One region of the Nitratireductor sp. StC3 genome, then DNA from elsewhere that is predicted to be linked to it. Evidence: predicted binding sites of a transcription regulator. Region 1 holds the regulator's gene; each other region holds the start of a gene.

Region 1 (10,486 bases):
GATTGCCGGCGGCGAAGTGCTGCCGGGCTCGGAACTGTGGCGCTTCGAGCATGAGGTCATCGAACTCGAGGAATTCGGCCGTCTTGCCCGAGTGCTGAAAAAGGCCGGGGCAAGCCATGTCGTGCTCGCCGGCGCCATCGAGCGCCGTCCGGCCCTATCGCGCCTGAAATGGACGTTCGACCTGATCGCGATGCTGCCGCGCGTCGCCGCCACGCTAGGGCGCGGCGACGACGGCATCTTGCGCGGCATTGTCGGGTTTCTGGAAGGGCGCGGCTTCACGGTGATGGGCGCGCACGAAATCCTTCCCGACCTGGTGGCGACGACGGCGACGCTGACGCGCGCGCGGCCGACGGCCAAGGATCGGCGCGACATCGCGGCCGGCCTGGCCGCCGTGCAAGCGATCGGCGCGCTCGACATCGGCCAGGCCGCGATCGCCATCGGCGGACGCGTGGTCGCGCTCGAAGGCATCGAGGGCACCGACGGGCTCCTGGCCCGGGTCGCCCGGCTGCGTTCGCATGGCCGCATCGCGACCAGCAGCCGCGGCGTGCTGGTCAAATGCGCCAAGCCGGGTCAGGAGTTGCGCGCCGACCTGCCCACGATCGGCCCCAAAAGCGTCGAAGGCGCACACGCGGCCGGCCTGGTCGGCATCGCTGTCGAGGCCGGGCATTCCATCATTCTCGACCAGCGCAAGGTGATCGAGGCCGCGGACCGGCTCGGGCTTTTCGTGACCGGGGTCGACGGGCGCGCGCCATGAGCGCCGCCGCACCGCTTCGCATCGCGGTGATCGCAGGCGAAGAATCCGGCGACCTTCTCGGCGCCGATCTGGTGCGTGCGCTGGCCGACGCCTTCGGACATGCGCCGCAGCTCGTCGGCGTCGGCGGCCAACATCTCGCCGGGCTCGGACTGCGCTCGCTGTTCGATCCCGAGGAGATCGCGCTGATGGGCTTTACGGCGGTGGTGGCCCGGCTGCCGCAACTGGCCCGCCGCATCGCCACCACGGCACGGGCGCTTGCCGAGATCAGGCCGGACGTGCTGATCACCATCGACAGCCCCGATTTCAGCCTGCGGGTGGCGAAGTCGCTGCGCAAGCGCGCGCCCGACATCCCGATCGTGCACTATGTATGCCCGAGCGTCTGGGCCTGGCGCCCCGGACGCGCGGCTCGGATGGCCGCCTTCGTCGACCACGTTCTGTGCGTGCTGCCGTTCGAGGTCGACGTGTTGCGCCGGCTGGGCGGCCCGCCAGCCACCTATGTCGGCCACCGCCTGGTGCACGATCCCGCCATCAAGGCCGCCGCCGCCCGCCAGCGCGCCAAGAAACCGGCCATGGCGGGGGAGGCGGTCAAGCTGCTGGTGCTGCCCGGCTCGCGTCGGTCGGAGCTGCGGCGGCTGACCGAGCCGTTCGGCAAGACCGTCGCGCTCATGCAGCAGCGCGGGCTGAAGCTCGACGTGACGATACCGACATTGCCGCATCTGCAAGAAACGCTCGCGACAACGACGCGCGACTGGGCAAGCGTGCCCAACATCGTCACCACGACGCAGTGCAAATACGACGCTTTCGGCCAGGCCCACGCCGCGCTTGCCGCCTCCGGCACGGTGTCGCTGGAACTTGCCCTTGCCGGCGTGCCGCTGGTGTCGTGCTACAAGGCCGATTTGTTGTTCAAGTTCGCCTACTCGTTCCTGACGACATGGAGCGGATCGCTGCCGAACCTGGTGGCCGACTACCCCGTCGTGCCGGAATATTACGACGCGTTCGTCAGCCCCGACCTGCTGGCCCGCCAGCTCGAGCGCCTGGTCGCCGACACGCCGCAGCGCACGGCCCAGCGCGCCGGCTTCGCCGAGATCGCACGCGCGATGGCGACCGAGCGGCCGGCCGGCGAGCTTGCGGCCGAAACGGTCAAGACCCTGCTGAACCAACGAAAAACGGCGCCCTGAGGCGCCGTTTGGAGCGGGACCGGTCTTGCGGCCGGCGCAAAACCGCTTCAGCGCTTGGCGATCGCCACGTAGTCGCGCGACTTTTCGCCGGTATAGAGCTGGCGGGGACGCCCGATCTTCTGATGCGGGTCCTCGATCATCTCCTTCCACTGCGCGATCCAGCCGACGGTGCGGGCCAGCGCGAACAGCACGGTGAACATGGTGGTCGGAAAGCCCATCGCCTTGAGCGTGATGCCGGAATAGAAGTCGATGTTCGGATAGAGCTTCTTTTCGATGAAATACTCGTCCGTCAGGGCGATCTTTTCCAGCTCCATCGCCACTTCCAACAGCGGGTCGTCCTTGATGCCCAGTTCGGCCAGCACCTCGTGCGTGGTCTTCTGCATGATCTTGGCGCGCGGATCGTAGTTCTTGTAGACGCGGTGGCCGAAACCCATCAGCCGGAACGGGTCGTCCTTGTCCTTGGCGCGGTCGATGAATTCGGGAATCCGCTCCGGCGTCCCGATCTCGGCCAGCATGTTGAGCGCGGCCTCGTTGGCGCCGCCATGGGCCGGCCCCCAAAGACAGGCGATGCCGGCGGCGATGCAGGCAAACGGATTGGCGCCCGACGAACCGGCCAGGCGCACGGTCGAGGTGGAGGCGTTCTGCTCGTGGTCGGCATGCAGGATGAAAATGCGGTCCATGGCGCGCGCCAGAACCGGATTGACCTTGTATTCCTCGCACGGCACCGAAAAGCACATATGCAGGAAATTGGCCGCGTAGCTCAGCTCGTTCTTGGGATACATGAAGGGCTGGCCGATATGGTATTTATAGGCCATGGCGGCGATGGTCGGCATCTTGGCGATCATGCGCATGGAGGCAACCATGCGCTGGTGCGGATCGGCGATGTCGGTGGAATCGTGATAAAAGGCCGACAGCGCGCCGACCACGCCGCACATCACCGCCATCGGGTGGGCGTCGCGGCGAAAACCGGTGAAGAAGCGCGACATCTGCTCGTGCAGCATGGTGTGACGCGTCACGCGATAGTCGAAATCCAGCTTCTGCGCCTTGGTCGGCAACTCGCCGTAAAGCAGCAGATAGCAGACCTCGAGAAAATCGCCGTGCTCGGCCAGCTGCTCGATCGGATAGCCGCGATGCAGCAAAATGCCCTCGTCGCCGTCAATATAGGTGATCTTCGATTCGCAGCTTGCCGTGGAGGTGAAACCGGGGTCGTAGGTGAACATCCCGGTATCCCTGTAAAGTGACGCGATATCCACCACGCTCGGGCCGACGGAACCTGGCCTGACGTTCAAATCCATACTGTTGCCGCCATATTCGAGCTTCGCGGTGGAATCTGTCATAGAGAACTCCTTCGTCTAAAATGGCTAGCCAAACGGGAACCGCCGCGACGAATTTTCGCGGCGTCAAAAGTGCGCTTTAGCTATCCTATTTCCCGTTTCGTGCCAAGCAGGCCGAAAGGGTGATGCTGCGGTGCAAAAGAGCCGGCGCGACCGGCTCTTCCGTACCCACAATACCCTTTGGAGACACGGTTGCGCAAATCGCGATCAGCCGATGGCGTCGCCGATACGGGCCAGGCTCTCGTCGCGTCCGAGCACCGCCAGCACGTCGAACACGCCCGGCGAGACCGTGCGCCCGGTAAGCGCGGCGCGCAGCGGCTGGGCGACCGCGCCAAGCTTCAGCCCGGCCTCGGCGGCGAAGCCGCGGATCGCGGCTTCCGCCGTCTCCGCGCTCCAGTCCTGGCCGACATTTTCCAGCGCCGTCCTGGCACCGGCCAGCGTCTGGCGCGCCGCTGCGTCGAGCAGGGCGGCAGCCTTGTCGTCGAAGGACAGCGGGCGTTCGGCGAACAGATAGGTTGCGTTCTCAAGCAGCTCGACCAGGGTCTTGGCACGCTCCTTCAAGCCGGGCAGGGCGGCCAGCAGCATTGTTTTTTTCGCCGCGTCGAGCCGCTCGGCCACCGCCGGACCGCCTTCCAGATGGGGCAGGGTGGCGAGCAGCAGGTCGAGCAGATCCGCGTCGGCCATCGACCGCAGATGATGGCCGTTCACCGCTTCCAGCTTCTTGAAATCGAACCGGGCCGCGCCTTTGTTGACGTCCTCGATCTCGAACCAGCCGATCATGTCCTGGGTAGACATGATCTCGTCGTCGCCGTGGCTCCAGCCGAGCCGGGCCAGATAGTTGCGCAGCCCCGCCGGCAGATAACCCATGGCGCGATAGGCCTCGACCCCGAGCGCACCGTGCCGTTTCGACAGTTTTGCCCCGTCCGGCCCGTGGATCAGCGGGATATGGGCCATTACCGGCACCTCCCAGCCCATCGCCCGGTAGATGATGGTCTGGCGCGCCGCATTGGTCAGATGATCGTCGCCGCGAATGATGTGGGTCACCCCCATGTCGTGGTCGTCGACGACGACGGCCAGCATATAGGTCGGGCTCTTGTCCGAGCGCAGGATGACGAAATCGTCGAGATCCTTGTTGGGAAAGCGGACGTCGCCTTGCACCCGGTCGGCGACCACGGTTTCGCCGGTTTGCGGCGCCTTGATGCGCACCACCGGGTCGATTCCGGCCGGGGCCTCGGCGGGATCGCGGTCGCGCCAGCGCCCGTCATAGCGCGGCGGCCGGCCCTCGGCGCGGGCGGTTTCGCGCATCGCCTCCAGCTCGGCCTGGCTGGCATAGCAATAATAGGCCTCGCCGCGCCGCACGAGCTCTTCGGCGATCTCGCGGTGTCTGTCGGCGCGCGCGGCCTGGGAGACGGGCTCGCCGTGCCAGTCGAGGCCGAGCCAGGAAAGCCCGTCGAGGATCGCCGCCGTGGCCGCCTCGGTCGAGCGTTCGCGGTCCGTGTCCTCGATGCGCAACAGCATCTGCCCGCCCGTATGCCTGGCATAAAGCCAGTTGAACAAGGCGGTGCGGGCGCCGCCAATGTGCAGATAGCCGGTGGGCGAGGGCGCAAAACGCGTAACGACGGTCTTGGTCATGGCACTGTCCAGGAGATTCTTGGGCTGCCGCCGCGCCGAACGGGCGGCGCATGGGTGATTTTGATCGGCGTTCATGTAGCATAGGTGTCCGCCCGCGCAAGCGCCGGCCGCATCGTGAGGCGACGGCCCGATGAGCACGATGGAGACACAGCGCCTGGAAAGGGCGGCCGCGCCTGCCGCCGCGGGCGCGCATGTGCCGGCCAACCGGCAGTCCGATCGCGCCCGGCCGGCATCCATATCGGGCGCCCTGGTGTCCACCGGCCGCGCCCTTGCCGCGGCATTGGCGCTGGAAGAAGCGCGCGGCACGCCCTTTCTCCTGGTTCCGGTGCTGTTTTGCGCCGGGGCAGCGCTCTATTTCGCACTGCCCTTCGAGCCGGGCTGGCCGCTGCTTGCGGCCGCGCTTGTCGGGCCGGCGGCGGCCCGGTTTCTTGTCGCCCGGCACAGGGTCGCGGCACGGCTATGCGCGGCGTTCGCGATTGCGGCGGCCGGCGCGGGTGCCGGCAAGATCGAAACCGTGCGCGCCGACACCGCCATGCTGGGCTCGGCCGTCTCGACCGTGCTGACCGGGCGCGTGGTCAGGGTCGAGCACCAGGCGAGCGGACGCACGCGCTACACGATCGACGTGGAGACGACGCGGCGGCCGCTGCTGCGTTACGCGCCCGATCGCGTCCGCGTCACGGCGCGCGCCGATCCCGGCATCGCCGCAGGCGAGCGCATCGAGGGGGTCGTGCGGCTTTTCCCGCCCTCCGGCCCGGTTCGCCCCTATGGCTACGATTTCGCCTTCGAAAGCTACATGGCCGGCATCGGCGCGACCGGGTTCTTTCTCGGCATGCCGGACAGGCAAACGTCCGCCGGCGCGAGCGATATCGCCCCGCGCCTTGCCGCCGGGCTGGCCAATATGCGCCAGGCGATCGCCGGGCGGATCAGGCGCCATGTCGCGGGCGCGGAAGGCGAGATCGCCGCCGCGCTGATCGCCGGCACCCGCGCCGGCATTCCCGAGGAGGTCGACGAGGCGCTGCGCCGGGCCGGCCTCGCACACATCCTGTCGATATCCGGCCTGCACATGGCCCTCGTCGCCGGCACGGTGATGCTGGCGCTGCGGGCGCTGTTCGCGCTCGCGTCGGGCTTTTCCTCGCGCCGGCCGGTCAAAAAATACGCCGCCGCGCTGGCGCTTGCCGCGGCCGCCTATTATCTGGCGATTTCCGGCGCCGCGGTCGCCGCCCAGCGCTCGTTCATCATGATCGCGGTGATGCTGGTGGCGCTGCTGTTCGACCGCGCCGCAATCACCATGCGCAATCTGGCAATCGCGGCGCTGATCATCGCCGCGCTGGCCCCGCACGAGGTGGTCGGGCCGAGTTTCCAGATGTCGTTCGCCGCCACGGCGGCGCTGATCGCGGCCTATACGGCCTGGTCGAACCGGGTTTCGGCAAGGACGGGCGCCGGCCGCGCCCCGCCACGGGGCGGGCTGAACGCGGCCGGGCGCCGCCTGGCTTATTTCGCCACGGGGATCGCGGCAACCTCGCTGATCGCCGGCGGCGCGACCACGGTCTACGCGATCTGGCATTTCCACCGTGTCGCCCCGCTCGGGCTGGTTGCCAATCTCGCCGCCATGCCGGTCGTGTCGACGCTGATCATGCCGCCGGCCGTCGCCGCAGGCGTGTTGATGCCGGTGGGGCTGGAAGGTCCGCCGCTGACGGTGATGGGGCAGGGGATCGCGATCATGGTGGCTGTGGCGCGCTGGGTTGCCGATCACAGCCCGATCGACGCTGTCGGGGCGATGCCGCCGCTGGCGCTGATCCTGTTCACCGCCGCGCTTCTCGTCGCGACCATCGCGACCTCCGGCCTGCGCTGGCTGGCGCTGCCGCTGGCGCTGGCCGCAACGCTGGCCTTCGGCTTGCGCACGCCGCCCGACCTGCTGGTTTCCGAGGACGCCCGGCTGGCCGCCTTGATGCGCGATGACGGCCTATTCGCCGTCAATCGCCCGCGACCGAACGGTTTTACCATCGGCATCTGGCAAAAGGCGCTGGCAGCCACGGGTTACGTCAAGCCGCGCGACCGCGCCGACGGCAAGCCCGAGGCGGAGACGCGCTTCGTCTGCGACGCCGCGGCCTGCGAGGCCGTCCATGCCCGCGGCGCCGTGGTGGTGCACGCCAAGACCCGGGCCGCGGCCGCGCCGTTTTGCGGCGTGGCGAGCGTGATCGTGATCGCGGACGCGACCGCCGCCAATCCGTGCCGGGCGAAAGACGTTCTTGTCGTGACCGCGCGCGACCTTGCCCGCCGCGGCAGTCTCGAAGTGCGCTTCAAGCAAGTTGGAACCGAAAGCGCCGGCGCGAGCGGGGGGCCGTTGCGCGCCGAAGCGCGCTTCGCCCTGCCGCGGAACGAACGGCCATGGTTCGCGCACCGCAAATTCTCGCGCGAGGCCCGCGGTCTCGCGCCTTACAAGCGCGGCGAGAAAGGCAGGAACAACAAGAACGGCAAAAGCGGGAAAGGCGACAAAAGCTGAGCCATCCGCCGTGGCGGCGAGATCGGCGGCCGACAAAGCGGCGCCCGATCGAGCCGCGGCCAGACTACATATGTGCCGACACCGGCCCGACCTGGGTCGCCGGCGCGACCGACACCGGGAAACGTCAGTAGCGGCGGATCAGGCCGACCAGCCGCCCTTGGACTTTGACCTGGTCGGGGCCGTAGATGCGGGTTTCGTAGGCCGGGTTGGCAGCTTCGAGCGCGATCGAGGCGCCCTTGCGCCGAAACCGTTTCAGGGTCGCCTCGGCGTCTTCCACCAACGCCACGACGATGTCGCCGGGATTGGCTGTCGCCGCGCTGCGAATGATGACGGTGTCGCCGTCGAGAATGCCGGCATCGATCATGGAATCGCCGCGCACCTCGAGCGCGTAGTGCTCGCCGGCCGACAGCATGTCGGGCGGCACGGCGATCGCATGCGTTTGATGCTGGATGGCGTCGATCGGCACGCCGGCGGCGATCCGCCCCATGACCGGCACCGACACGCCGCCGCCAGCGTCGTCATTGGCCGACACGGGCGGGGCCGGCTTGGGTTTGGGCTTGCCGAGACTGCCCTCGATGACGCTCGGCGAAAAGCTGCGCGGCCGCCCGAGCCCCGGAGAGATCGATTCGGGCAGGCGCAGCACTTCCAGCGCACGGGCGCGATTGGGCAACCGGCGGATGAAACCGCGCTCCTCCAGCGCCGTGATCAGCCGATGAATGCCCGATTTGGAGGCGAGATCGAGCGCTTCCTTCATTTCGTCGAAGGAGGGCGGAATGCCGGTTTCCTTCAGCCGTTGATGGATGAAAAGCAGCAGCTCGTGTTGTTTTCGGGTTAACATGGCGGCCCCAGTGGAATCATCGACAAACAAAACCAGAACAAACTGTATCTGTTCTCACCTTGTTCCGCAAGTGTCCGAGCGCCGAAAGACGAAAACGATGCCGGCAACGCCGCCGACGGCATGCCGCGCCCGGTCTTCGGGCAGGCACCGATACCCGCGACAAGGGAAGGCCGCGGATGTTGAAACGCGGCGTCCCCGTTTCGAGCGCCGGTCTCTCGGCGGGTTTTGCGCCCGGCCTACGCCAGCCGGCCGTTGAGATAATCGTCGGTGACCTGGTTTTGCGGCCGCTCCGACAAATCCGCCATCGTGCCGTGCTCGAGCAGGTAGCCGGTTCCGCGCCGTGTCCAAAACAGCGCGCACTGATCGGCGATCCGTCGTGCCTGAGACAGATTATGCGTGACGATCACCAGCGTGACGCTGTCCTTGAGTTTGAGCAGCAGGCGCTCGATCGTCATCGTCGACATCGGGTCGAGCGCGCTGCACGGTTCGTCCAGAAGCAGGATTTCGGGCCGCGTGGCCAGCGCCCTGGCAATGCACAAACGCTGCTGCTGGCCGCCGGACAGCGCGCAGGCGGACATGTCGAGCCGGTGGCCGATTTCCGCGTGCAGGCCGACGGCACGCAGGCATTCGTCGATGCGCGCGTCCCGGTCCGCCCGCCGGCGCACGCCGAATTCACTCAACACGATATCGAAATTGCGACGGATGGAGAACGGAAACGGGTTAGGTTTCTGAAACACCATGCCGACCCGCTTGCGCAACCGCAGGAGATCGGCGCCCCGCGCCAGCACGTCGGTATCGCGAACAAGGATACGGCCGGACGCGTTCGCACCCGGGATCAGGTCGATCAGCCGGTTGACGCAGGTCAGCAGGCTGGTTTTGCCGCAGCCGGACGGGCCGATCAGCGCGGTGATGCGCCCTGGCGGGATCGACAGGCTGACATCCGACAGGGCCTTGATGGCGCCATAGGCGACCGTGACGTTTTCGACGCGGATATGGCTCGCCTCGGCGCGGCCCGGCGACAAGTCGAGCTTTCGGGTTCCTGTGGCTTGCACGTTCATACGAAATCCCTGCCTTGCTTGCTGTCCAAAGCCGTGAACAGGGCGACGACGGCGGCGACCGACGCCAAGAGCACGGTGGCGGTCGCGAACGCATTGCCGTCGCCACCGGGAACGTTCATCGCCAGGTCGAGAATATGGACCGCCAGGGTCCGTCCCGAATCGAAAACCGAATCCGGCATGCGCACCACGTAGCCGCTGGTGAAGATCAGGGCGGCGCTTTCGGCGACCGCGCGCCCGAAACCGAGCCCCAGCCCGGCGAAAATGCCCGGTGCGGCGGCCGGCAGCATGATCGACCAGACGATCCGCCGCTGCGGCAGGCCGAGCGCGTAGCCGGCCCTGCGGTCTTCGCCGTGCATGCGCAAGGTGGTTTCGGCCACGCAGGCCGCGATCGGCAGGATCATCAGGGCGAGCGTCAGCCCGCCGGCCAGAATGGAAAAGCCGAAGCCGAGCCAGTCGCAGAAGATCATGTTGCCGGCCAGACCGAAGACGATCGAGGGAACGGCGGCCAGCACGCCCAGGCAGCCCCGCGTCAGGCGCGCGGCCACGGTGTGCGGGCGTACCGCCTCGACCAGAAACACCGCCGCCCCGACCGCAAGCGGCAAGGCGGCCGCCAGCGCCACCCCCGTCACCGCCGCCGTCGACACAAGCACCGGCGCGATGCCGCCGGCGCGCCCGGCCGCGCGCGGCGCGGTGGTGAGGAAGTCCCACGACACCAGCGCAGCACCGCGCGTGACCACATGCATAACGATTGCAGCCAGGACGAGCACCACCGCCGCCACCGCCGCGCGCACCACAAGGTCGTTGACGAAGGGTCTAAGATTGCGGTGCATCGGCCCCGCCCCAGCAGCGGCGCAAGACGAGCAGCAGCCCGACCATGGCCATCAAGAACAGGCCCGAAACGAACAGAGCCGAGCGGTGGACGTCGATGGCGTAGGCCATTTCGAGCGCGATATTGGCCGGCAGCGTGCGCACGGACGCAAACGGACTGTCTGGCATCGCGACCGCGTTTCCGACCACCATCAGCACGGCCATCGTTTCGCCCAGCGCGCGGGCGAGCCCGAGCATGCAGGCGGCCGCCACCACCCCCTTGGCCGACGGCAGCACGATGCGCTTGATCGCCGCGTGACGGGCGCATCCGAGCGCCAGGCTGCCGAGATAGAGCGAGGCCGGCAATTGGCGCAGGCCCGCC
Region 2 (10,486 bases), on a different contig from region 1:
AGACCGTCCATCATCAAAACCGGGTCGACCTCGGTGATGCCCAGGCAGAAACAGATGACGGAATTGGCCGCCGAACCCCGCCCCTGGCACAAAATGCCCTTTTCGGCGCGGGCATGCGCGACGATGTCGCGCACGGTGAGGAAGTAGCGCGCATAATCCTTCTGCGCGACGATCTCCAATTCGTGGCGGATTTTTTGCGCCACCCCGTCGGGAAGGCCCTGCGGGTAGCGGTTGCGCGCGCCCTGCCAGGTGAGGCTTTCCAGTTCGGCCTGGGGGTCGAGGCCGGGTGTCGTGGTCTCGTCGGGATAGTTGTGGCTCAGCTCACCGAGCGAGAAGGCGAGGCCTTCGGCGAAGTTGACGGTTTCGGCGAGCGCTTCGGGAAAACCCCGGAACAGCCGCGCCATTTCCGCCGCCGGCTTCAGATGACGCTCGGCATGGGCGGCGAGCGCGTAGCCGGCCTCCGCCACCGTCGTGTTGAGGCGGATCGCCGTCAGCACGTCCTGCAGCGGCCGCCGGTCGGGGATATGATACAGCACGTCGTTGATCGCCATCAGCGGCACGCCGGCCGCGGCGGCCAGCGCCGCCGCCTGCTCGATGCGGAACCGGTCATTGCCGCCATAGGTCGGCGCGACGGCGAGCCGGACGGCGGTGCCGAACCGGTCGCGCAGACAGCGCAGGAGCTCCAGCTCGTCCGTTTCGCCGCCGGCGAGCCTTGGTATCAGGGCGAGCGAGATGCGCTCGCCCCAGCAAAGCAAGTCGTCGCGATAGATCCGCGGCGCCCCCTTTTCGCTTTCGGCGCGCATATTGGCCTCGCTCAGCAGGCGGCACAGATGGCCCCAGCCGCGGCGGTCCTGCGGATAGGCAAGCACATCCGGCGTCGTGTCGGCGAACACCAGCCGGCACCCGGGATGGTAGGCAAGTTTACCCGGCCCGGTCGTCGCCGTTTGCTTGATATGTTTCGACTGGCTCCAGGCGCGCACGACGCCGGCCACCGTGTTGCGGTCGGCAAGCCCGATGGCGTCATGGCCGAGATGCTTCGCCGTCACCACCAGTTCCTCCGGCTTCGAGGCGCCGCGCAGGAAGGAGAAATTCGATTGCACGGCGAATTCGGCATAGGCCGGGGCGGTGGATTTCATGCAAAAACCCCGTGCATGAACCAGCGCGGCATGGGTTCGGCGGCACCGTAAAAACCCTGTCGGAAAAGCCAGTAGCGGCGCCCGTCATCGTCCTCGACGCGGAAATAGTCGCGGGTGGGCATATCTTGCGGATCGCGCCACCATTCGGCGGCGATCCGCTCGGGCCCTTCGGCCCGGGCGACACGGTGGACGGCGCGGCGCCAGCGAAACCGCAGCGGCGGCCCTTCGGGCACCTCGGCGGCGACCACATCGACCGGCTCGGGATGCCGAAAAAGCCGGATCGGCCGGTCCGCCATGTCCACCGTCCCGGCCGGATCGGGAACGGAGTTGTCGGGCCGCGCCCTGCCGTCCCGACCTTCCGGCATTTCGGCGGCGACAAAGGCGGCGGCGCGTTCGGGACGGTGGCTTTCGACGAGAACCGGCCGCAGCAGCGCCGTTTCGCCGAGCCGGGCGCGGACCCGGTCGGTAAAAAGCGCCAGATCCTCCCCGGCCGCCGTGCTCGCGCCGGCAAGGTCGGTCTGCTCGAGCGCGAAGGGCGCGGCCTTCAAGACCGAAAGCCGGACCAGCTCGAAGCCGCAGCCGGCATCGAGCCGGTCCTCGAACGCGGCGAGCCTTTCGCGGAACAGGCGCTCGATCAGGGCCGGATCGCGCAGCGGCCGCGCGGCGCCGACGGCGAGACGCTGCATGGCGCCGTCGACCCGGAACAGGGCAAGCTGCAGCACATGCGCGCCCTCCCCGCGCCGTTCGAGCTCGGCGCGCAGCGATGCGGCGAGCAAGCCGACGAGCCGCTCGATATCGTCGGCCAGCACGACCGGTTCGGCCAGATGCCGCTCGACCGACAGCGGCGGCACGGGCAGGCGCGGCGTGATCGCTTCCTCGGCCCGGTCCAGCGCCTGGTCGAGCCGGGTCAGCAGTGCGGCGCCGAAACGGCGCGCCAGCGGCGCCCGCGGAGCCGCCATGATCGCGCCCGCCGTCTTCAGCCCGACGCTTTCCAGGCCGGCGCGGACGGCCGGCGCGATGCGCAGCGCGGCGAGCGGCAGCGGCGCCAGGGTTTCGGCCTCCTCACCCGGCGGGACGATCGCCGGGCTCAGGAACCGTGCCGCCGCCCAGGCGATGCCGGGGCTGGCGCCGAGCCCGGCGCGGGCGTCGAACCCCTGATGGAAAAGCCGGGACAGAATGTCATCCAGCATGCGTTTTTCATTGCCGAAAAGATGGGCACAGCCGGTGATGTCGAGAAACAGCCCGTCGCTTCCGTCCAGGGCGACGAGCGGCGTGTAGCGGTCGCACCAGTCGGCAAGGCTTTCCAGCAGGCGGCGGTCGGCTTGCGGCTGGGCGTCGACGATCTCGACATCGGGGTGCATGGCGCGCGCGTCGGCGATGCCGAGGCCGGGTTTCAGGCCAAGCGCCTCAGCGCGCTCGTCGAGCGCGGCGATGCGCTGGGCGTTGTTCTCGCGACGGCTGACCAGGAGCGGCGGGCGCCGCGACGGCGGGCCGCAACGCCACGACCGCCCCTCGCGCTGCCGAAGAATCCGGTCGGTGGCCAGATGCGGCAACCAGAGCGCCAGAATCCTCTGGCCGGATTTCGCAGAAGCTGGATGCATCGGGGTTCCACTCCAGAACGAGCCGCCCGGCCGGGGCGGCGCGGCTTTTGGTGACGGTGACGGCGAAGGCGGGATGGCCGATCGAGGCCGCCACGGGGCCGGAAACGGTCGAGCGCCGGGCGGCGGGGGCGGGCGAGACCGCGATCCGGACCGGGGCGGCCGTCGGCTCGGCGGTTCCGGCCTCGCGGATCAGGAAAACCGACCGCCCAGCCTCCTGGGCCCGGCGGTGCAGGCGCCGGGTGGCGGTCAGATCGAGGCGGGCCGGATTGCCGCGCAGTTCCAGCACGATCGCGGCGAAAGCCCGCTGGCGAGCGGCCTGCTCGGCGATCCACAGCGCGTCCCCGGTCTCGTTCGGCGCGCACAGGAAGAGAGCGCCGGCCGGCAGGCCGCAAAACCGGCTCAGGCCGGGCGCATAGGGAAACCCGGCCTCGCGAAAAATCTCGGCCGTGCCGATCCAGCACAAAGCATTGTCCGGCCGCGCCGGTGCGCTCCTGCGCACCAGCGCGGCAAGACACAGGGCAAACCCCGCCACCGCGCCGGCATCGCGGGTCTGCCGGCCGTGGATCTCGACAAGGGCGGCTGGCGGCAGGCCGGCGCCCAGGGCGGCATCGAAGCTCGCGGCGCCGGTCGGCAAAAAACCGGTTCCGAAACCGGGTTCACGTCTGGCGGCGGGGCCGTGACGAAGAACCAGACCATCGTCGCCGCCGGCTTGCGCCAGCCTTTCGGGCAGGCTGCCCTCGATCCGCGCGATTTGCCGACGCAAAGCGACAACAGTCTCCCGCGCCATGGCGGGCTTGGCCATGACAGTCGCTCCAAAACTATTTTGTTCCTGTTATGTTCTTATGGATTCCAGAGCCTGCCCCAAGAGTCAAGCAGGGCCGATAAGAATTTATTCCGCGTCGGGCCGCCGATCGGGGCCCGCCTCCGCCGATCCCGCGCCACGGCGCCCCTCGCAAGGCCGGAAACAAAAGGCTATATGGCGGCCAAAGGACAAAAGCATGGCCCGCATCTACCAGACCCGCGCCTGGCACGATCAACTCTCCCCGTCGATGGACGAGATGGAAATCCTGGCGCTGGAAGCCTATGCGCATCTGCCGGCGGACTTTCGCGCGCTGACCGGCGAGATCGTCATTCAGATCGCCGAGTTTCCGACCGAGGAGATCATGGACGATTTGTCGCTGGAAACCCCGTTCGACCTGCTCGGCCTGTTCGAGGGCCGCGGCATCGCCGAGCGCTGGAACCCGGCAACCGGCGAAGGCCCGAACCGCATCACGCTCTACCGGCGCGCCATTCTCGATTATTGGGCCGAAAACGAGGAAACGCTGGGCGACATAGTCACCCATGTGCTGATCCACGAACTCGGCCACCATTTCGGCCTGTCCGACGAGGACATGGAAAAGATCGAGGAAAGCGTGGCGTGACGCGGTCCATGGCCCACGGGCGCCCGTTCAATACTCCCCGAGCTTGATGCCGGGCTCGTAGTCGAGGCCGTCGACCTCCTTCACCACCGCCTGGCCGCAGCGCATCGTTCCGCTGGCGGCGTCGAAGGCGTAAGCGGGCGAGCCGTGCAGCCGCCAGCCCTTGTTCAGCGCCGCCGTCACCTTGTGGCAGAAGGCGGCGTCGTCCGGCCCGGTGAGATAGCGATAGAGTTTCATGCGGTTTCCTCTCCGGTCCGCCGGCCCGCCTTGGCCAGAAGCCGTCTGGCCTGGTCGAGATGCAGCCGCTCGGTCATGCGGCCGTCGATCGACAGCACGCCCTTGTTCTCGTTGCCAGGCGCGGCGAAGGCGGCGACGATCCGTTCGGCCTGGGCGATTTCTTGCGCCGAAGGCGAAAAGGCGATCTCGGCCGGCCCGATCTGGGCCGGATGGATCAGCGTCTTGCCGTCGAAGCCCATCGCCGCGCCCTGACGGCATTCGTGCGCCAGGGCGTCGAGATCGCGGAAATCGTTGCTGACCCCGTCCAGCGCAACAAGGCCGCCGGCGCGCGCGGCGAGCACGATCTGCTGCAGCCAGGCGAGCAGCCATTGCCGGTCGGCGGTCATGGCGACGCCGGTTTCCTTGACGAGGTCGTTGGTGCCGGCGACCAGACAGGCAAGCCGGGCGCCGCGGTCGCGGCCGAGCTCGGCGATGGCGCCGAGATTGAGGATCGCGCGCGGCGTTTCCACCATCGCCCACAATGCCAGGTCGGGCGCGGCCTCGGCCCGGTCGAGACGGTCATTGGCCTCCAGCACGTCGCGCGGCGTCTCGACCTTCGGCAACAGGATCGCATCCGGCCGGCAAGCGCGCGCGGCCTCCAGATCGTCGGCGCCCCATTCGCTGGCGAGCGCGTTGATCCGCACCGCGACCGGCCGACCGCCGCGCGCGCGGCCGGCGAAAAACCGCACCATGCGTTCGCGCGCGACGGTCTTTTCCTCCGGCGCGACGGCGTCCTCGAGGTCGACGATCACCGCGTCGCAGGCAAGCCCGGCGACCTTGGCGAGCGCCTTGTCGTTGGCGGCGGGAACATAGAGGACGGAGCGAAGCGGCGGCGGCGTGGCTGTGTGCATGGCTCCTTCATGCCGCCGCGACGGCCGGCTTGCAAGTGGGCGCGGAATCTGTCTGATGCGGGACGGCGCGCCGTCAGGCGGCGCACCGGGTCCAAGCCGGGGAGGACAGGGTGAAGACCTACGACATCGTCATCATCGGCGGCGCGATCGTCGGCAGTTCGATCGCCTGGTATCTGCGCGAGGAGGGGTTTTCGGGGTCGATCGCGCTCCTCGAGCGCGATCCGCAATTCGCCACCGCCGCGACCACCCTGTCCTGCGCCTCGATCCGCCAGCAATTCTCGATCCCCGAAAATATCCGCCTGTCGCGCTTCACCCTCGAGTTGTTCCGCCGGCTGACGGACGTGTTCGGGCCGCAGGCCGATATCGGCCTGCGCGAAAAAGGCTACCTGATCCTGGCCTCGGAGGCGGGGCGGCCGATCCTTGCCGCCAACCATGCGGTGCAACGGGCCGAGGGCGGCGACATCCTGCTCGAGGACGCGGCTGCCCTGAAGCGGCGTTTCGCCTGGCTGTCGACCGAAGGTGTCGCGGCCGGCGCCTATGGGCAAACGGGCGAGGGCTGGTTCGACGCGCATGCGCTTTTGATGCTGTTTCGCAAGGCATTGCGCGGGCGCGCGGTCGATTTTCTGCCCGTGTCGGCGACCGGGCTGGAGCGCACCGGCAACCGGGTCGAAACCGTTACGCTCGACACGGGCGAACGGATCGGCGCGGGCGCCGTGATCAACGCGGCCGGGCCCAATGCCGGCGCGGTGGCGGCCATGGCCGGGCTGGCGCTGCCGGTCGAGCCGCGCAAGCGCACGGTGTTCGTGTTCGAGGCGCGCGAACGTTTCGACGACATGCCGCTGATCGTCGATCCCTGCGGTATATATGTCCGGCCGGAAGGCTCGGTCTTCATCACCGGCGGCGCCGAGGATGCGGCCAATGACGGACCTGCCGATCCGGCCGATTTCGATCCCGACTGGACGCTGTTCGAGGCGACGATCTGGCCGGCGCTCGCCACCCGCATCCCCGCCTTCGAGGCGATCAAGCTGCAGCGCGCCTGGGCCGGGCACTACGACTACAACACGCTCGACCAGAACGCCGTCATCGGCCCGCATCCCGAGGTCGGCAATTTCGTGTTCGCCAACGGCTTTTCCGGCCATGGCCTGCAGCAGGCGCCGGCCGTCGGCAAGGCGCTGGCGGAATTCCTGGTTCACGGTGGCTACCGCACGGTCGATTGTTCCGCCTTCGGCTACGAACGCATCGCCGCCGGCCGGCCGTTCCGCGAACTCAACGTGATCTGACGGTCCGGTCGCTGTCCGGCGCTCCAGTTCCGGTGCGCGGCATGCTGCATATTGACGCGGCCGGTCCGCATGCCTATCTGAGCGGCTCGCAAGGGCCGGAAGCCCCTGCCGCCCGCGGCGCAAGCCATGGTGAAGCTTCCGACGATCTTATCGTTTCCCTGTCGATGTGGCGGCCGAAACGGCAATGCGGGCTCCCGTGAGCAGAATGCCGCTCGCAAAGCGATAGGAGCGAACGGTGATGACACCATCCACCGACTACAAGACCCATGCCAAGCGGTTACGCGCGGCGCTGGCGGCAGACGGCATCGCCGTCTCGCACGGCAAGGCGCTCGAGCTCGTCGCCCGCCAGAACGGCGCGCGCGACTGGAACACGCTTGCCGCCACCGCGTCCGCGCCGGCCAGCGCTGCCGCCGGCGCCCCCTTCGCCGTCGGCGACCGGGTCGAGGGCCATTTCAACGGCAAGCCCGCGCAGGGGCGGGTCTTCGGACTTTCGGAGACCATCAAACCTGGCCTGTGGCGGGCCACCATCGCCTTCGACCCGCCGGTCGACGTGGTGACGTCGGAGCTGTTCTCCTCGGAGCGGCGCCGGATCACCATGATCGTCGGCGAGGATGGCCGTTCGCGCCGGCTGACCGGCACGGAAACCGGCGTCATGGCGCTGCGCCGCACGACCCAGGCCTAGCTGCGTGCAAGGAGCGGCGGGACCGCAAGGCCCCGCCGTCGCGCCCGGTCGCCCTTTGATTTGCGCGCGCGATCCGTATAAAGCGGAGCCGACAGAATTTCCGATCAACCGACAGGCCCGCGGAATGGACAAGTTCACCACCTTAACCGGCGTCGCAGCCCCCTTGCCGATCGTCAATGTCGACACCGACATGATCATCCCCAAGGACTATCTCAAGACGATCAAGCGCACCGGTCTCGGCACCGGCCTGTTCGCGGAGATGCGCTACAACGAGGACGGGTCGGAAAATCCGGATTTCGTGCTCAACAAGCCGGCCTACCGCAAGGCGCAGATCCTGGTGGCGGGAGACAATTTCGGCTGCGGATCGAGCCGCGAGCATGCGCCCTGGGCGCTGCTGGATTTCGGTATTCGCTGCGTGATCTCGACCTCGTTTGCCGATATTTTCTACAATAACTGCTTCAAGAACGGCGTCTTGCCGATCAAGGTCAGCCAGCAAGAGCTCGACAAGCTGATGGACGATGCCAGCCGCGGCGCCAACGCGACCGTCACCGTCGATCTGGAAGCCAAGGAGATCCGCGGCCCGGACGGCGGTGTGATCGCCTTCGATCTCGACGAATTCCGCCGCCATTGCCTGCTCAACGGGCTCGACGATATCGGCCTGACCATGGAAAAGGCGCCGGCGATCGCCGCCTACGAAGAAAAGGCCGCCACCGCCCGCCCCTGGGCCTGAGCGGCCGAAGCGGGTTTCATGCGTCCCTTCGTGCCTCGGCGGCTGGAGCCGATCGTGTTCGGTCTGCTTTTGTCGGGCCTGATGTCATTCATCGTCTCGGGCCTGTCGACGGCGATCGCGCGCGGCGTCGACGCTGCGTTTCTTTTCTACTGGCTTTCGGCCTGGCTGCCGTCCTGGGCGCTGGCCTTTCCCGCGGTGCTGGTGGTGGCTCCGATCGTGCGTCGCATCGTCGGGCGCATCGTGGTCTGACCGGCCGCGCCCGGCAGGCGCGGAAAAATTTCCGGCCGGGCCGCCGTGACGGTTTCGCGCCAAGCGGTTTTGCCGTTAATCTGCATCGCAGACCGGCCGACCGCGCCTTTTGTCCGCGCTCCGGCCCAAGCGATCCGGAGCGACCATGTCGATTTTGTCCCGCATTCCCGTTCTCGTCCTCGTCGCTCTCCTCGCCGCCGGCGCGGCGCGGGCCGAGGACGAAGAGGTCCAGCGCTATTCCTTCCAGGGCGGTGACCTGACGATCGCCCGTCAGGATTACGAGCGGGTGGTGGCTTACGAGGGGCGCGAGCTGCATCGCGACTATTTTATCGGCTTCGACCGGGTCGTCACCGTGCGCGGCGTCGAGATCGCGTTGCTGTCGGCGGGCAATGGCGGCAATGCCTGCGGCCCCTACACGATCATGGTGTGGAAGGCCGAGACCGGCGCCTTGGAAACCGAGATCGTCGGCGAGGAATGCGGCGCGCCGCCGCCGGCGGTGACGGACGAGCGTATCTATTTCATGCCCTATCTGAGGCCCGGCGAGCAGACCACGATCCGCTCCTGGGTTCCCGATGGCGGGTTCGAGACGGCGGGTGTGCTGTCCTACGCGCCGCAGCAGGGCAGCGACTGGTCGAGCTTCGATCCGGCGACGGTCAGCCATCCGATCGAGCTTTTCCGCAATGCCGGGCTCTACGAGACGGCGCAGGCGCTGCTCGGGGACGAGCTGTTTTCAGTCGCGGCCGGGCTCGGCACCGCGAGCGAGCCCGAAATCACCGATGGCGGTGTTTTGACGGCGCGCGGCTGCGTGCCGCATGCCTGCGGTGCCCAGGACACGTTCGTTGTCGTCGACGTCGAAAACCGCGCCCTGTATTTCGCCCAGCAGCAGGCCGAACCGACGCCGCGCTTCTGGCCGGCGCGCGATCAGTGGCCGGCCGCGATCGCCGCTTTGGTGCCGGACGATCTGTGAGTGTCGATCGAGCCGATATCCGGCCGGGTCGCGCCCGATGAGCATGGACGATCATTTCTGTCCCGGTTGCGGAAAGGTCCAGCGGGCTTTCGCGCGCTATCCCTGGTATTTCTGCCGGGATTGCCTGGCCACAGCCGAAGACGGGACCGGCCGGCGCCTCGTCTTCGGCAATGCGTCTCTGTCCGGCGGCCTGACCTGGGGTTTCGCCGACGATCCGTCTCGCTACGACGATCGCGCGATCCTGGTGATCTGCCTTATCCGCAAACGCCGGGTCGTGGTGCACGAAGCGCGTTTCGGCGGCGTGGTGGCCGAACCCTTCAACAGCGTCGTGTTGCCGCCGCGCGATGCGAAACATCATGTCGACCTTTCCAGGCCGCAGCCCGACCCGGCGGTGGGGGAACGGCTGAAGAAGGCAGGAGGCACGATATGACGAGACGCCTTATCTCCACCGGTTCCCCCTTCGAGAAAATTGCCGGCTATTCGCGCGCGGTCGTCCAGGGCGACTGGTGCTTCGTGTCCGGCACGACCGGCTACGATTACGCCACCATGACGATGCCGGAGACGATCGAGGCGCAGACGCGCAACTGCCTTGCCACGATCGCCGCCGCGCTGGCCGAAGCCGGCTTCGACCTCGCCGACGTGGTGCGGGCGCATTATTATGTGACCGACCGCGCCTTCGTGCCAACGGTGTTTCCGATCCTCGGGAAAGTTTTCGGCGCAATAAGGCCGGCGGCGACCATGGTCGTGTGCCAGCTCAACGAGCCGGAGATGAAAATCGAGATCGAGGTGACGGCCTTGCGGCGCGGGACTGCGGGCTGACCCGCCGGCGCGCGACTTGCGCAATCGGCGTCTGACGGATAGCTAGTGTCGCGACTCCGAAATCGACCTCATTTCCACCTCACTCGGCGGCGGATTCCCGCCTTTTTCGAAAGGATTTTCCATGGTGACGCGCAACCTTCTGCTTCTTCCCGGCGACGGTATCGGCCCCGAGGCGATGGCGGAGGTGCGCAAGCTGATTGCGGTGTTGAACGACACCCAGTCCGCCGGTTTCACGGTTCAGGAGGGGCTGGTCGGCGGCGCGGCCTACGACGCGCACGGCCAGGCGATCTCGGATGAGGATATGCAAAAGGCCCTGGCCGCCGACGCGGTGCTGTTCGGCGCGGTCGGCGGACCGAAATGGGACGGCGTCGCCTACGAGGTGCGGCCGGAGGCCGGCCTGCTGCGGCTCAGAAAGGAGATGGAGCTGTTCGCCAATCTGCGTCCGGCGATCTGCTATCCGGCGCTGGCCGCCTCCTC
Region 3 (10,486 bases), on a different contig from region 1:
CCGCGCCGCGACCCGCAAAACGCCTGCGCACTGCCGCGCGGTTTCGGCGGCTGATATTCTTTGCACGTAAATCTACGAAACGCATTCCCGGCGGGGAACCGCCCGCCCGGCGGCTGATCGCGCTCAGCTACCCGGCAAGATCAGTTCCTGGCCGGGAACGATGTTGGAGGGATTGCCGCGAAGCTGCGGATTGAGGTCGAGGATCTCGATATAACGTCCGCCGTCGCCGAGCTTTTCAGCCGCGATCGACCACAAGGACTGCCCCGGCCCGACGACATGGCTGGCCGGCCGCGCCTCGGCATCGCCGGGCTTCGCGGCACCCTGGCCGTCGGGCGCGGGCGTCTTGCCGCCGGCCTTTTCGGGCGCCGGCTCGGGCAGGACGATCGGCGGGATTTCGGCTTTTTGCTCTTCGAGCGGCGGCAGGCCCTCGACCAGCTTGCGCTCGACCTCGACCAGAACGTCGGGGTCGGGTTTCATGTCGCGCGCATGCGCCCACTGGAAGGTCGCTTCCAGGCGGCGACCGGCGCGCCAATAGGCATCGCCCAGATGGTCGTTGAGGATCGGATCGTCGGGCTTGAGCGAGACGGCCCGCTCCAATTCGGTGACCGCTTCCTCGAAACGGCCGAGGCGGTAATAGGCCCAACCGAGCGAATCGACGATGTAGCCGTCATTGGGCCGGCTGGCGACTGCGCGCCGGATCAGGTCGAGCCCTTCCTCCAGGTTCATGTTCATGTCGACCCAGGAATAACCGAGATAGTTCAGCACCTGGGGCTGATCGGGATAGAGCTCGAGCGCCTTGCGGAAATTCGGCTCCGCCTTCGGCCATTGCTTCAGCCGCTCATAGGCGATGCCGCGCTGGTAAAAAATGTTCCAGTCGCCGCGCTCAGGCTCGTCGATGCGCTCGACCGCGTCGTCGTAAAGCACAGCCGCCTCGGCATATTCCTCCTTGGAGGCAAGAACGCCCCCAAGCGCGAGATAGGCGCGCATGTCGTCGGGATCGTCGCGCAGAAGCTGGCGCAGATGCGCCTTGGCCGCGTCGTGCCGGTCGAGATCGGCAAGGTTGAGGCCAAGCTGCAAGCCGGCAATACGGCTTAACGGCGAATCAACGGGCACTTTTTCATAAAAGGAGATCGCCTCCTCGGCATCGCCCTGCTGCTCGGCCACCTGTCCGAGCTGGACCAGGGCAGCGTCGAAATCCGGCTTCAGCGCCAGCGCGAGCTGCAGATAGATGCGCACGAAGGCTTCGCCGCCGCCACGGTTGAGGGCGGTGCCCAGATCGAGCAGGATTTCGGCCGCGCCATCTGCCGGCGCGGCAACGCGCGGCGGCGTGCCGGCGCCGGTTTCGACGTCGAGCCGCAAGGCCACGATCGCGGGACGGTTTGCGGCGAAAGCCTCGGCCCGATCGAGTTCGGCCAGCGCGTCCTGCGCGCGCCCCTGGCGCGCGAGCAGTCGCGCATAGGATTCCAGCGCGCGCAGATAGGTGTCGGGGGCAGCCCCGCCCGCCGTCGTGTTCTCGGCAAGGCGGCCATAGGCTTCGAGCGCCTCGTCGACCTTGTCCGCGGCCTCGGCGATCAGCGCCTCGTGATAGGATTTGAAGACGACGAACCATTCCGGACCGTCGAGGCCGCGCACATGCGCAAGCCCGTCATCGGCCTCGCCCGCACCGAGCAATGCCCAGCCGGTCATGACGCCGGTGATCAGCCGGTCGAGATCGGATTCCAGCGCCAGTTTCAGATAGTTCTCGGCCGCGGCATAGTCCTGCTTGCCAAAGGCGTCGATCGCCAGCGCCACGCGCGAAAACCGCTCGACCTGCGGCACGGATTTCAGCTTCTCGGCCAATGGCAGCGCCGCCTCGAAATCCCCGCGCGAGATCAGTGCCAGAAGAAGGCTTTGCTGAAGCGTCTGGTTGTCGCGGTCGAAGGACAGGGCGCGCCGATAATATTTGATCGTGGAGTCGAGATCGTTGTCGATCTCCGCGATGCGGGCGGCAAGAAAGGCGCCCGACAGCGATCCGATGCGCACGGGCTCGTCGTTCGCCGCCAGAAGCGGTGCCGGCGCCGAGGCGCACAGCAGCGCCAGCGCCGCAACGCCCCATCGTCTCAAGCCGCTCGACTGCATGGCTCTCCTTCCCGCTCGCTGCCCCGCTCGCCGGCGGATTCCGACCGCATCTTCACCCCGACCATGGCATTTTTGAGAGCGGTCGTTCAACAGGCTCCCGCCGCCGGCAACGACTGCCCTGCCCCGCAGGACGGCAACGCCACGGCACGTTCACGCCGATCAGCTTACCCGGTCGATACAGAAATCGATCACTTCGAGAAGCGCGCTCTTTTGCGGCGTCTCCTTCAGCGGCGCAAGCGCGTCGCGGGCAATCCCGCCGAAATGCCGCGCCCGCGCTATCGTATCACCGATCGCGCCATAGCGCGACATCAGCGCGCGCGCCTCCTCGAGCGCCGCGTCGTCGCTGACGCCGTCCTCGATGCTCTTTTTCCAGAACCGGCGCTCCTCGGCCGTGCCGCGGCGGTAGCACAGGATGACCGGCAGCGTCACCTTGCCCTCGCGGAAATCGTCGCCGACATTTTTGCCCAGGTCGCTGGCATTGCCGCCATAGTCGAGCGCATCGTCGATCAACTGGAACGCCAGGCCGAGATTGGTGCCGTAGGAGCGCAGCGCAGCGCGTTCGGAACGCGTCGCCGAGGCGATCACCGGGCCGACTTCGGCGGCGGCGGAAAAAAGCGCCGCCGTCTTGGCGCGAATCACGGCCAGATATTCGTCCTCGGTGGTCTCGAGGTTCTTGGCGGCGACCAGCTGCATCACCTCGCCTTCGGCGATGACCGAGGCCGCGGTCGACAAGATATCGAGCGCGTCGATCGAGCCGACCTCGACCATCATGCGAAAGGCCTGGCCGAGCAGGAAATCGCCGACCAGAACGCTCGCCTGATTGCCCCAGATGGTGCGCGCGGTCTTCTTGCCGCGCCTGAGGCCGCTCTCGTCGACGACGTCGTCGTGCAGCAGGGTCGCGGTGTGCATGAACTCGACGCTGGTGGCCAGCCTGACATGGCCGTCGCCGGCATAGTCGAACATGCGCGCCGCCGCCAAAGTGAGCATCGGCCGCAGCCGCTTGCCGCCCGACGAGATCAGGTGATTGGCGACCTCGGGGATCATTTCCACATCCGAGCCGGCCTTCGACAGGATGAGCTGGTTGACGCGCGACATGTCGTGCGCGGTGAGTTCGATCAGAGGTTTGATCGAGGCCTGGCCCCGCTTGCCCTCATCCAATGATACGACGACGCCCACGAAAACTCCCCGGAATCCATTTCGGGCACTCTTGGCCCACCACCCAATCTAGGGCGCGGCATGTTCGGCCTGCAAGGGGCGAATTGGCGCGGCCGGCCGCGCCGGATGGTCAGGGCGCGCTTTTGCGGCTACAAAACGCCGGTCAATTTGCAGGCACCCCATGATCGAACTCGTGCGTACCAACGACCCCGTCGTGATCTCCTTCATCGAAGCCCTGCTTCGCGACGCGGGGATCGAGTTTTTCGTCGCCGATCAGAATATGAGCGTGGTCGAAGGCTCGCTCGGCGTGTTGCCGCGCCGGGTTCTGGTCAGTTCCGATATGGTGGAGCGCGCCAGGCGGCTGCTTGCCGATGCCGGCATCGCCGACGAGATCCGCAACGGCTAGCGCCATGCACCCCGCCTCCTGCACGACGGACGCCTTCCATCGCGGCCGGTTCTTTGTCGTCCAGCCGGCCGGCAGCGGCCACCGGGCCGGCATGGACGCGATGATGCTTGCGGCGGCCGTGCCGTGCGACTTTGCCGGCCGGCTCGCCGATCTCGGCGCCGGCGCCGGCGCCGCCGCCCTGGCCGTGCTGTCGCGCTGCGGACAGGCGCGGGCCGTGCTGGTCGAACGCGAGCCGGACATGGCGGCGTTTGCCGAAAAAAGCCTGGCGCTGGCACAGAACGCGGCCCTTTCGGCACGGGCCGAGGTGCTGGTGGCCGACGTCACGCTGGCCGGGCGCGCGCGCCAGGCGGCCGGGCTCGGCGACAACAGCTTCGATTTCGCGATCATGAACCCGCCCTTCAATCGCGGCCGCGACCGGGCCACCCCGCACGCGCTGAAGCGCGCGGCGCACGTCATGCAGGACGACACGATCGAGCGCTGGCTGCGCACGGCGACGGCCATCGTGCGCCCGCGCGGCGGGCTGGCGATGATCGCGCGGCCGGAGTCCATCGGCGCGATCCTGGCCGCGCTCGAGGGCCGTTTCGGCGCCGCCGAGATCCGGCCGATCCATCCGCGGGCGGACGCCATGGCGATCCGGGTGGTGGTGCGCGCGGTGCGCGGCGCGCGCAAGATGCCGGCGATCGCCCCGCCGCTCTTCCTGCACGAAACCGACAGCGGCGGCTTCAGCCCACAAGCCGACGCCATCAACAATGGCCAAGGCGCGCTGTTCGGCGATTGAAGGGGTGCCGGTTGCGCGGACCATTGCGCAATCGTTTCGGCTCCCTACATGCGATTGAAATTCTGGAGAGCTTTGTTGAAACAGTTTTTGCAACCCTTCCTGCCGACCTCGATGCGCGCCGACGGCGTTGTCATCCCGGTGGTGCGGCTGAGCGGCGCGATCATGCCGGCCGGCAACGCGCTGCGCCAGACGATGTCGCTGGCCAGCACGGCCGGCATGCTGGAAAAGGCCTTCGCCTTCAAGAAGGCGCCGGCGGTCGCGATCACGATCAATTCGCCCGGCGGCTCGCCGGTGCAGTCGCGGCTGATCTTCCGCCGGATTCGCGACCTGGCCGAGGAAAAAAACAAGAAGGTCTACGTGTTCGTGGAGGATCTGGCCGCCTCCGGGGGCTACATGATCGCGGTCGCCGGCGACGAGATCATCGCCGACCCGTCCTCGATCGTTGGATCGATCGGCGTGGTGTCGGCCAGTTTCGGCTTCCAGGAGATGATCAAGAAGATCGGCGTGGAACGCAGGCTCTACACCGCCGGCAAGAACAAGGCGCTGCTCGATCCGTTCTCGCCGGAAAAGAAGGAAGACGTGGCGCGGCTGAAGGCGCTGCAGCTCGACATCCACGAGACCTTCATCGATCTGGTCAAGGCGCGGCGCGGCAGCAAGCTCGCCGACAATGACGATTTGTTTACCGGCATGTTCTGGAGCGGCAGGCAGGGGCTCGAACTGGGGCTCGTCGACCAGCTCGGCGACATGCGCTCGTTTCTCAAGGCACGCTATGGCGACAAGACGCGCCTGCGGCTGGTGAGCGCGCCGCGCGGGCTGTTCGGACGGCGCCTGAACCTGTTCGGGGTCGATCTGGAGCGCGGCGACGGCGAGAAAATCGCCGGGGCGCTGGCGAACGGGATGGTGGATGCGCTGGAGGCGCGCGCGCTGTGGAACCGTTTCGGCCTTTGAAGCGCCCAATAGCGGCGCTATGCTTGCCGGTGGAATAAATCAGGCGGGCTTCGGAATAAATCAGGCGGGCTTCGAGGGAGGCTGACCGGACATGCCACAGCTGATCTTTTTCGCACTTGCCGGCGCCGTGGCCTATATCGGCTACCGTGCCTTCCTGCGCGAGGCCGAACGGGTTTCGGCCCGGGTGCGCCGGGCCGAGCGCGAGGCGGAAACGCGCGCGTCGGGCACGCTGGTCAAGGACCCGGAAACGGGCGAATACAGACCGGCACGCGACTGAGCGGACGCGGGTTTTCATGCGCAGTCCCTCACTCACGGTCCACGCGCCGGCCAAGATCAACCTCGCCCTGCACGTGACCGGCCGGCGCGCCGACGGCTATCACCTGATCGAAACGCTGGCGGTGTTTTCGCAACTCGGCGACGTCGTGGAGCTCGCGCCGGCCGCCGTCGACACGTTCGCCATTGCCGGACCGTTCGCCGCCGCCCTGCCCGACGACGACAATTTGATCATACGCGCCCGCGATCGGCTGCGCCGCGCCTTCACGCAAGTTCGCGACCGGCATAGCGCGATCCGGCTGACGAAGAACCTGCCGGTGGCCGCCGGTATCGGCGGCGGGTCCAGCGACGCGGCGGCGGTGCTGCGCGGGCTGGCGGCGCTGTGGGAGATCGATGTCGACGAAGCCGGGCTGGCGCGTCTCGGCGCCGAGCTCGGCGCCGATCTGCCGATGTGTCTGGCCGGCCGGCCGCTGATCGCGCGCGGCATCGGCGAAAAGATCGCGCCTCTCGTCGACTGGCCGGCGCTGCCGCTTCTCCTGGTCAATCCCGGCGTGGCGGTGCCGACGCAGACGGTGTTTACCGGGCTCGAACGCCGCGACAACGCCCCCCTGCCGGCCTTGCCGCCGCAGCGCGACGCGCAATCGGTTTTGGACTGGCTGCGGCAATGCCGCAACGATCTGCAGGCGGCCGCGCTCGGCCTTGCTCCCGAAATCATGGAGGCGCTCGACCGGCTGTCGGCGAGCGGCGCGCGGTTGGCGCGCATGTCGGGATCGGGCGCGACCTGTTTCGGGCTCTACGACACGATCGAGGCGGCGCGGCGCGCCGAGGCCACGATCAAACAGGAACGGCCGGGCTGGTTTGCGGCCGCCGGCGCAACGCGGGGATCAAACGCATGAGTACCGGCCGGCTCGACGAAAACCGCCCCTTCATCGCCGTGGGCATCGCGGTCCTGACCGTGTCGGACACGCGCGCTGCGGCCGACGACAAGTCCGGCCGGACATTGGCCGAGCTGATCGCAGCGGCCGGCCACAGGCTCGTCGAGCGCGCGATCGTGCGCGACGAGATCGAGGCCATCCGCGCCAAGATCCTCGCCTGGTCGCAGGACAGCCGGGTCGACGCGATCATCACCACCGGCGGCACCGGTTTTACCGGCCGCGACGTCACGCCCGAGGCGATAGAACCGCTGTTCGAAAAGCGCATGGACGGGTTTTCGGAGGTCTTTCACCGGATCTCCTACGACAAGATCGGCACCTCGACGATCCAGTCGCGCGCCACAGGCGGGCTGGTCAACCAGACCTTCGTGTTCGTGCTGCCGGGCTCGCCCGGTGCCTGCCGCGACGCCTGGGAAGGCATCTTGAAGGGGCAGCTCGACTATCGGCACATGCCGTGCAATTTCGTCGAGATCATGCCGCGCCTGGACGAGCACCTGCAGCGCGGCGGCGAGATCGTGTGAACGGGCGGAAGCGGCGACCGCGAGGCGCGAAGATCGTCAACGCGGGGCGGGCCTGATCGCGGCCGCCAGCCGGCGGCGTCGGAGCCCCCGCGCCACCGTTTCCAAGCCGCCCTGCGGCCGGTAGCGCGACAGCGCCTCGGCCTTTGAAACCAGAACCCCGTCGGCCAACGGACCGGCGCGGCCGAAAAGGCGCCTCAGCACCTGCACGGCGCGCGACCGCGCCGGCGAAAACCGCGCCGGCCGGCACTGGGTGCCGACATGGTTTGCGACCGCCTCCATCCAGCCTTCGCCAGGCAGCGCGCCGGGCTCCAGCAGCAACAGCCACGTGCCACGGGCCGCCGTCAGCCCGCCGCCGAGACCACCCGGCCCGACCAGCGTGCACCCGGCCTGGTCGCCAACCGCCACGGTGGCATCCGACGAACCGCGATCATGCACGATCACCTCGCACACCAGCCCCTCCACGGCCGCCGGCACAAGCGCGGCCAGCGTGGCGGCCAGCGCCTGCTCGTCGTTCAGGGTCTCGATCACCACGGTCAGCATCCATCCTCGATACCGCATTGCAGCAACCAACGCCACGTCGGCACGCGATCGAAAAAGTTCTTGCTTTGTTCCATTTTGACCGATAGGAATAGATTCATCGAAAACGACTCGCCTTCGACGAGCGGAGACAGATCATGGAGCAGTTCGACCGCGCAGATACGGCCGCCTTTGCCGGTGGCGGCGCCGCAATGGCGAATGCGCTGATCGAGGAAAGCGGCCTGCGCGTCGGCGAAGCGCGCCGGCGCGGGCGCGCGGCCGGCATCAACCCGTCGGGCCGGTTCGAGGCGCTGCGTCGCGAAGTGTTCGACGACGGCTGGGAAACGCTGGAAGAGCTGCCGCCCTTCAAGACCGAGGTGCAGGTGGAAAAGCCGCGCTCGGTGATTACCCGCAACACGTCGCCCGATATCGCCTTCGACCGCTCGATCAACCCCTATCGCGGCTGCGAGCATGGCTGCGTCTATTGTTACGCCCGCCCGACCCATGCCTTCATGGGACTTTCGGCCGGGCTCGAATTCGAGGCGCGGCTGTTTGCCAAGCCGGATGCGGCCAAGCTGCTGGAGCGTGAACTGGCCAGGGAAGGCTACGAGCCGAAGACCATCGCCATCGGCACCAACACCGACCCCTACCAGCCGGTCGAAAGACAATGGCGCATCATGCGCGAGATTCTGGAAGTGCTGGACGCCCACAATCACCCGGTCGGCATCGTGACCAAATCGGCGCTGGTGATGCGCGACAGCGACATTCTCGCGCGCATGGCCGCGCGCGGCCTGGCCAAGGTCGCCTTTTCGGTGACGACGCTCGACCGGCGTCTGGCGCGCACGATGGAACCGCGCGCGGCGACGCCGACGCGGCGGCTGGAGGCGATGAAGGCCTTGTCGCAGGCCGGCATTCCGGTCTCGGTGATGGCCGCGCCGCTGATCCCCGGCCTGAGCGATCACGAGGTCGAGCGCATCCTGGAATCGGCCCACGCCGCCGGGGCGCGCGAGGCCGGCTACATCATCCTGCGCCTGCCGCTGGAGGTGAGCCCGATCTTCAAGGACTGGCTGCTGCGCCACTATCCGGACCGCTACCGCCACGTGATGGCGCTGATCCGCTCGATGCGCGACGGCAAGGATTACGATTCGAGCTGGGGCAAACGGATGCGCGGCACCGGACCCTATGCCTGGCAGATCGGCCGCCGTTTCGAGATCGCCGCGCGCCGGATCGGATTGAACCGGGCCAAGCTCGCCCTGCGCACCGATCTTTTCAAGCCACCGCCGCGTGCCGGCGAACAGTTGCGCCTGCTCTAGAGCCGTTCCACGCGCGGCCCGGCTTGTCGCGCCGGCGGGTTTCCCAACCCGCGTCCCGTTTCCCGTCCGGCTACGTCCCCCGCTCTAGCCGACGGCCCCTTCCCGGCCTGCCGCCCCTTCGGACCGGGAAGGACTTGCGGAGAATCGGGGCGGATGCGAGTTTCGCCGCAAATGGCTCGCTCCCCCGATTCTCCGCTGCTTTTCGCGCTCGCCGACGCTCCCGACTTTGCCCACGAGGCGGGGGCGATGTCGCGCGGCCTGTCGCCCGTGTGCGGCGTCGACGAGGCCGGCCGCGGGCCGCTTGCCGGGCCGGTGGTGGCCGCCGCCGTCATTCTCGACCCGAACGCCGTTCCCGCCGGGCTGGACGATTCCAAGCGGCTGTCGGCGACCGCGCGCGCAGCGCTCTACGCAGCCATACTCGAGCGCGCCCGCGCGGTCGGCGTGGCGAGCCTTTCGGCGTCGGCGATCGACAGGTCCAACATTTTGCGCGCGAGCCTGGAGGCGATGCGCAGGGCAGTGGCGGCGCTTTCGCTCGCGCCGGGCTTCGCGCTGATCGACGGGCGCGACGTCCCGCCGGCTCTGGCCTGTCCGGCCGAGGCGCTGATCAAGGGCGACCGGCGCGCGCAGTCGATCGCGGCAGCCTCGATCGTGGCCAAGGTCACGCGCGACCGGATGATGGCGGCGTGCGGGCAGCGTCACGCGGGATACGGGTTCGATCGCCATATGGGCTACGGCACACGGATCCACCGCGAGGCCATCGGGCGCGACGGCGCGGTCGCGCGCATCCACCGCCTGTCCTTCGCACCGCTGCGCAAAACGGCCGACACGCCAAGCGAGGCCTAGAGCCGTTCTGCTTTTCGCGGAAGCGCAGACCGGCTCCACCTTATTGTTTTGACGCGTTTTTGAATGGCGAACCGGCTTCCACTTCGCCTGGAAACGCTCTAGGAGCAGGCGCCGAGACAAGCGGCATGGGCGCGTGTGCCGCACACGGGCACCGGCCTTCCGGCGCACGCCGCCACGCCGCGCCGATCGCCCAATTCCAGCATTTTTCCGAAGAAAATTGCTCCGCCGCCGGCATCGCGACCCCGCGCGGCATCGCGGCCCGGCAAAGAAAAATGCCGCCCGGAGGCGGCATCGATCGGTTCGTTCGGGCACCGCGCAACGCGGCGCAAACTCAGTTGAGCTTTGCCTTGACGTCGGCGAGCGAGCTCTTGAACAGGTCGCCCGACAATTTGGCGTCGACCTTGGATTCCAGTATCCGGCGCGCCGCCTCGACCGCGATGTCGGCGGCCTGCGCGCGCACCTCGTTGACGGCGTCACGCTCGGCCTGAGCGATCTTCTGCTCGGCCAGCGCGGTGCGACGCGCAACGTAGTCCTCGGTCTTCTGCTTGGCTTCCTCGACCATCAAGGCCGCCTCGTGTTCGGCCGAGGCGACGATGTCGTCGGCTTCCTTCTCGGCTTCCTTGCGGCGGCGCTGATACTCGGCCAGCACCTCCTGGGCCTCCTCGCGCAGCTTGCGCGCCTGG

What was found. The regulator LexA, encoded in region 1, represses DNA repair genes until DNA is damaged. The targets are predictions, from matches to a motif close to TGTTCNNNNTGTGTTCNG.
Region 2: the regulator LexA is predicted to act here: its motif matches at 3,562-3,579, upstream of C7T96_RS06200 (metallopeptidase family protein).
Region 3: the regulator LexA is predicted to act here: its motif matches at 7,727-7,744, upstream of C7T96_RS11090 (glycosyl transferase family 2).

Annotation. Positions count from the first base shown of each region.
Region 1 covers NZ_PYBP01000001.1:297,798-308,283, reverse strand. The annotation lists gene lpxI (UDP-2,3-diacylglucosamine diphosphatase LpxI) at 1-754, shown strand, start outside; gene lpxB (lipid-A-disaccharide synthase) at 751-1,932, shown strand; gene gltA (citrate synthase) at 1,980-3,269, opposite strand; gene gltX (glutamate--tRNA ligase) at 3,474-4,898, opposite strand; gene C7T96_RS01500 (ComEC/Rec2 family competence protein) at 5,029-7,401, shown strand; gene lexA (transcriptional repressor LexA) at 7,526-8,239, opposite strand; gene C7T96_RS01490 (phosphate ABC transporter ATP-binding protein) at 8,476-9,297, opposite strand; gene C7T96_RS01485 (ABC transporter permease subunit) at 9,294-10,127, opposite strand; gene pstC (phosphate ABC transporter permease subunit PstC) at 10,111-10,486, opposite strand, start outside.
Region 2 covers NZ_PYBP01000002.1:342,165-352,650, reverse strand. The annotation lists gene C7T96_RS06210 (error-prone DNA polymerase) at 1-1,136, opposite strand, end outside; gene C7T96_RS06205 (DNA polymerase Y family protein) at 1,133-2,602, opposite strand; gene C7T96_RS24320 (hypothetical protein) at 2,544-3,539, opposite strand; gene C7T96_RS06200 (metallopeptidase family protein) at 3,736-4,158, shown strand; gene C7T96_RS06195 (DUF1737 domain-containing protein) at 4,186-4,392, opposite strand; gene C7T96_RS06190 (CoA ester lyase) at 4,389-5,282, opposite strand; gene C7T96_RS06185 (FAD-binding oxidoreductase) at 5,393-6,562, shown strand; gene C7T96_RS06180 (glyoxalase superfamily protein) at 6,801-7,244, shown strand; gene leuD (3-isopropylmalate dehydratase small subunit) at 7,369-7,974, shown strand; gene C7T96_RS06170 (DUF2798 domain-containing protein) at 7,993-8,223, shown strand; gene C7T96_RS06165 (hypothetical protein) at 8,369-9,190, shown strand; gene C7T96_RS06160 (ADP-ribosylglycohydrolase) at 9,228-9,620, shown strand; gene C7T96_RS06155 (RidA family protein) at 9,617-10,009, shown strand; gene leuB (3-isopropylmalate dehydrogenase) at 10,131-10,486, shown strand, end outside.
Region 3 covers NZ_PYBP01000004.1:324,639-335,124, forward strand. The annotation lists gene C7T96_RS11045 (hypothetical protein) at 1-54, shown strand, start outside; gene C7T96_RS11050 (tetratricopeptide repeat protein) at 124-2,118, opposite strand; gene C7T96_RS11055 (polyprenyl synthetase family protein) at 2,278-3,294, opposite strand; gene C7T96_RS11060 (DUF2007 domain-containing protein) at 3,455-3,679, shown strand; gene C7T96_RS11065 (methyltransferase) at 3,684-4,457, shown strand; gene C7T96_RS11070 (S49 family peptidase) at 4,533-5,405, shown strand; gene C7T96_RS11075 (hypothetical protein) at 5,497-5,682, shown strand; gene C7T96_RS11080 (4-(cytidine 5'-diphospho)-2-C-methyl-D-erythritol kinase) at 5,699-6,574, shown strand; gene moaB (molybdenum cofactor biosynthesis protein B) at 6,571-7,131, shown strand; gene C7T96_RS11090 (glycosyl transferase family 2) at 7,168-7,671, opposite strand; gene C7T96_RS11095 (PA0069 family radical SAM protein) at 7,806-8,960, shown strand; gene C7T96_RS11100 (ribonuclease HII) at 9,132-9,803, shown strand; gene C7T96_RS11110 (F0F1 ATP synthase subunit B) at 10,135-10,486, opposite strand, start outside.